One region of the Cupriavidus sp. H18C2 genome, then DNA from elsewhere that is predicted to be linked to it. Evidence: riboswitches for the same ligand, from Rfam matches in the RefSeq annotation. Region 1 holds a riboswitch; the other holds the start of a gene.
What was found. Region 1 has a riboswitch for cobalamin ahead of EPAKOI_RS25555 (CbtB domain-containing protein). Riboswitches for the same ligand answer to the same signal wherever they lie in the genome.
Positions count from the first base shown of each region.

Region 2: it holds a riboswitch for cobalamin, as region 1 does, so the genes downstream of both, EPAKOI_RS12920 (TonB-dependent receptor plug domain-containing protein) here and EPAKOI_RS25555 (CbtB domain-containing protein) in region 1, are expected to answer to the same signal.

Region 1 covers NZ_CP186012.1:46,073-48,457, forward strand. The annotation lists gene EPAKOI_RS25545 (hypothetical protein) at 1-58, shown strand, start outside; gene EPAKOI_RS25550 (CbtA family protein) at 66-800, opposite strand; gene EPAKOI_RS25555 (CbtB domain-containing protein) at 813-1,040, opposite strand; cobalamin riboswitch at 1,043-1,199, opposite strand; gene EPAKOI_RS25560 (histidine phosphatase family protein) at 1,188-1,784, shown strand; gene EPAKOI_RS25565 (MFS transporter) at 2,207-2,385, opposite strand, start outside.
Region 2 covers NZ_CP186010.1:2,857,498-2,859,882, reverse strand. The annotation lists gene EPAKOI_RS12930 (cell division protein ZapA) at 1-202, opposite strand, end outside; gene EPAKOI_RS12925 (hypothetical protein) at 199-519, opposite strand; cobalamin riboswitch at 727-1,023, shown strand; gene EPAKOI_RS12920 (TonB-dependent receptor plug domain-containing protein) at 1,096-2,385, shown strand, end outside.

The DNA.
Region 1 (2,385 bases):
GATGCGGCAGCGGCGCTTCGTGTCCGCCGCCGACGACGTGCGCGCCGCGTCGATGTAAGGGCCGGTTAGCGCGCCGGCGCCACCCCGCCCGCCATCAGCGGCTGGGCCAGCCGCGCGAAGATCAGTCCCAGCCCGCCCCAGAGCACGGCCTGTATGCCGAAGGTAGCTACCCGGTACTGCCAGAGCAGCGTAGCGGGAAAGCCGTTCGGCACCTCGTCGATGCCGGGCAGCCAGGCATGCGCCACCCCGGCCAGCACAACGAACGCCGCGCTGGCACCTAGCCACGTCGTCCACGCATCGGCCCGCGCCAGCAGTCGGCGCGCCGCCGCCACCGCCACGGTCATCGCCACCAGCGAAACGGCGATCATCGTGAAGAACAGCGCCGTGCGCAGGCCGATGGTGGACGGGTCGCCCACGGCCGGCGGATTGGGCGGGTACTTCAGAAACGGCACGACCACGATGGCCACGTAGCCCAGCAGCGACAGCAGCACCGACGTGGCGCGCGCATCGAGCCGCCCGATGCGGCCGTAGACGTAGGCAAACACCAGCGCGAACAGCCCGCCCAGCGCGCTGCCGAATACGGCCACGCCGACGAACAGGCCCGCGCCGGACTGCACCTCGCGGCTCACCAGTTCCGGCATCTCGTGCGCGTGGCTGCCGCCCATCTCATGGGCGGCCTGTTCCTCGACGGCGATGGCACGCGCCACCTGCGGCTCGCCCACCACGCGCGCAAAGCCAAAGGCCAGCAGGCTGGCCAGGAAGCCCGCGACCATGCCGCGGACCAGCAGACGTCTCACCATGGGGCGACTGCCTCAGTGGCAAGGAAAGCCAAGCAGGTGGCGGCCGTCGTGCACGAATTCATGCACGTACATGGTGTTGAAGACCGCCATGGCGCCCGCTTCGACACCCACGAAATAGATAGCCAGGAGCAGCAGCATGCCGCCGAACACGGCCCATGGCAGCAGTTCGCGGACGGGGATGGAAACAGGCAGGGATACCGGCGCGATGGCGGCCGGCGTGGCGATGGCACTTGCGTGCATGGGATTTCTCCTTGAGGATGGCGCGTCCTGTCACGGATCGTTGCCCGCAGGGAAGGTCTGACTCTACAGTGGCGCGACCGTGCCGGAATTCCACCGGCTTCCTCCCTTCGGAATCCGTGCATTCTAATCGACTCCCGGACCCGCCGCATGACTTCCCGCATCGCCCTGCTTTGCGTCCCCGCCACCGCCGCGCTGCGCACCGGCCGCTTTCCGGCCAACACGGCGCTAGACCTGCCAGATGCGGCCGATCTGGCAGGTCTGCCGACGCTGCGTGATCCGCTGCTGGCGATGATAGGCGGGGACTCGCCCCGCGTCTCACGCAGTCCGGCCCCCGTGGCGCGCGCCACGGCCGAGGCGCTGGGGCTGGAGGCCGCCGCCGACGCCGAGTTGCGCGAGGTGGACTACGGCAAGTGGACAGGCCAGTCGCTCAAGGACGTGGCCGCATCGGCGCCGGACGCGCTGGCCGCATGGCTGGCCGATCCGGCGATGGCCGGGCACGGCGGTGAATCGCTGCTGGCCGTGGCGTCGCGCGCGGCGCGCTGGATCGATGCCTGCGCGCCGGGACCGACGCTGGCCGTGACCCATGCGAGCGTGATCCGCGCGCTGGTGGTGCATGCGCGGGGCGCGCCGGCGCGGGCTGCCACGCGGCTGGACATCGCGCCGCTGACACTGACCACGCTGACCGGCCAGCCTGGCGGCTGGCGCGTGTCGACCGTGGCCGTCCCTATTCAGCCGGGCGGCTGAGGCGCTGGGGCGCCAGGCTGCTGCGGCGCGCGAGCGGAAAGGTCCGTAGACGTCCTGCCCCGTGTTCCAGAACGTGACCACAAGCCCACTGTCCTAGCCATCATCAGCGTGTTGCCGTAGGGCACGGTCGGTATGAACGCGATATCGGGCGCCACAGCCACGGGCGGCTCCGGGGCCGCTTCCACGGTCAGCACCAGTTCGACAGTTTAAGCAATCGACCGGGCAATCGCGGCAATCATCGCGCTGTTGCGGGCTCGGCACCCCGCCGTCGTCGCCTTCAGCGGCGGCAAAGACAATAGTGCTGAGGCGGCCCTCGTGCTGCACGTGGCAGTACTTCATCGCGCTGCGGAAGGCTCGCCGATTGTCATTTCGTTCATGGTGCGCCACCCGGAACGCCCGGTCGGATGTCACGGGCCACGCGCTCAGTCCAGCGCGCGATTCCTCGATTCAACGTTGACGGCCGCGATGGCGAACGCGCCGACGAGCAGCATCGTCGAGATCATCACCAGTGCAAGCGTGAAGTGCGAGGCCATGACCGGCGCGATGATGGCCGGCGCGAACAGGCCGCCGAAGCGTGCCACGGCGCCCGCGGTGCCCATGC
Region 2 (2,385 bases), on a different replicon from region 1:
CCGCCAGCAGGTCGGACGCGATGCTGATCGCGGCCATCACGGCCACGCGCTCCACGCCCTTGGCCGCCACGCTGCCCTTGAGCTTGTTCATCTTGTCGTCGACCAGCGCCACGGCCTCCAGCAGCGCGGCCTCGTTGTCCGGCGAGATCGCGAAGCGATAGGGCTGGCCGGCGATGTTCACTTCCACTTGCTTGTTGCTCATGCATGTTCTCCGGGGGCTTGCTGCGAACCTTCCGCCGCGGCACGCGGGCCGTCGCCCAGCAGGTCGAGCTGGCGCGCATCGCTGGCGGTGGGCAGCTTGTCCAGGATGGACTGGATGCGCAACTGGGCTTCCTCGATCTTGATATTGAGCAGTTCGCGGTCGGCCGCCATGGCTTCGCGGTCCGCGCGCAACTGGCCCGCCTCGGCCTGCAGGCGGTCGATCTCCGCCCGCAGCCGCTGGTTTTCCGCCGCCAGGGTGTCCGCATGGTGCAGCACACGTCCGATCTTGGCGGCCAGTTGTTCGAGTTCGTTGAGCATAGTGCCTGTCGTGTCCGGTAAGGAGTAAGGGTCAGGTTTCGGGATTCTAGCCGATGCACGCACGCTGGCTACCTGCAACAAGCCCGGTGAGACTTGCGTGCCGCACGGAAGTTGCACGGATCGCCGCCGATCGGCCCGATTGCGCGCGTCATCCGGTGGTTATCGGCAACCTGATCCATCGCATTGACGCCAACTTTGAAACTCCCTACACTCGCGCACGTTCCAGGTGCTCGCAGCCCTTTCGCAGGTGCTGCAGTTCAACGGGAAACAGGGAGCCGGGGTGCCGCTGCCAGACTGGATATCGCCAGCCTGGACAGCGCGGCGCGGGCCAACCTGTGCTGCCCCCGCAACGGTAAGCGACCGCGGACACGCTCATGACGAGCGTCGCCCGCAGGGCCGGCCAAGCGCCACTGATCCGGTTTCGTCAGCCTCTGGCGATCCGATCGGGAAGGCGGCCTGCCTGATGTCGTCAGCCCGGATACCGGCCTGAAGAACGCGGGCGTCCGCCCCTTGCGGCGCCCATTCGCCAACAGGTCCGCGGGGGAACGGACCCGGCCGTTCTCTTCCATCCTGCTCATGCGTTCCACGCCTTCCAGGTCGACTGCCGCGGCAAAGCCGCCGGTCCGCCTATCCACGTCCGCCATCGTGGCGGCCGTTGCCGTCCTGTCCGCCGCCCCGGTGCCGGGCCTTGCCCAGACCGCGCCGGCCGATGCCGCGCCGTCGCAATCCCAGCCGCAGGCCCTGGCGCCCGTCGTCGTCACCGCCTCGCGCACCGCGCAGAGCGTGACCGAGGCGCTGCCGCACACCACGGTGGTGACCCAGGAGGACATCGTCAATTCGCAGGCGCCCGACCTGCGCTCGCTGCTGCGCGGCCAGGCCGGCGTGGAATTCGCCGTCAACGGCGGCATGGGGGCCAACACGTCGCTGTTCATGCGCGGCGCCAACTCCAACCAGGTGCTGATCCTGATCGATGGCGTGCGCGTGTCCGGCGCCAGCAGCGGCACGGCGCAGCTTGCCAACATCCTGCCCGACGAGATCGACCACATCGAGGTGGTGCGCGGCAACGTGTCGGCGCTGTACGGGTCCGACGCCATCGGCGGCGTGGTGCAGGTCTTCACCAAGAACGGCGCCGGCCACGCGCCGGCGGCCAATGCGCAGATCGAATACGGCAGCAACAACACGCGCCAGGGCTCCGTGGGCTATGGCGGCCAGATCGGCGACACCACGTTCAACGTGACCGGGTCGATGTTCAAGACCGACGGTTTCTCGTCGATCAATACCAAACTGCGCCCGACCGCGAACCCGAACGACAACCCGTACGAGAACAAGAGCGTCTCCGGCCAGCTCCGCCACAAGTTCACGCCCGACTGGGACGCCGGGGTGGCCGCGTACTACTCCGACAGCGACCTGTCCTACGACGGCGGCGGCCGCACCGACGATACCCGCCTGCTCAGCAAGCTCTACACGGTGTCCGCGTTCGCCAACGGCCGGCTGACGTCGGCGTGGACCACGCACGTCAAGGTGGCGCAGAGCGAGGACCGCAGCGAGGGCCGCAAGAACGGCCTGTTCGACAGCCTGTTCAGCACGCGCAACCGCCAGTTCAACTGGCAGAACGAATACGCGCTGACAGCCGGCCACAAGCTGCTGTTCGGCACCGACTGGCTGCAGCAGGAGCTGACGTCCAGCGCCTACAACGCGCCGTCGCGCAACGTGTTCTCGGTCTACGGCGGCTACGAGGGCCGCATCGGCCGGCACCAGCTCCAGCTGAACGGCCGCAACGACCACTATTCCGACTTCGGCAACCAGGGCAGCTTCTTCGCCGGCTACGGCTTCAACGTGACCGATCAGGTCAAGCTGATCGCCAAC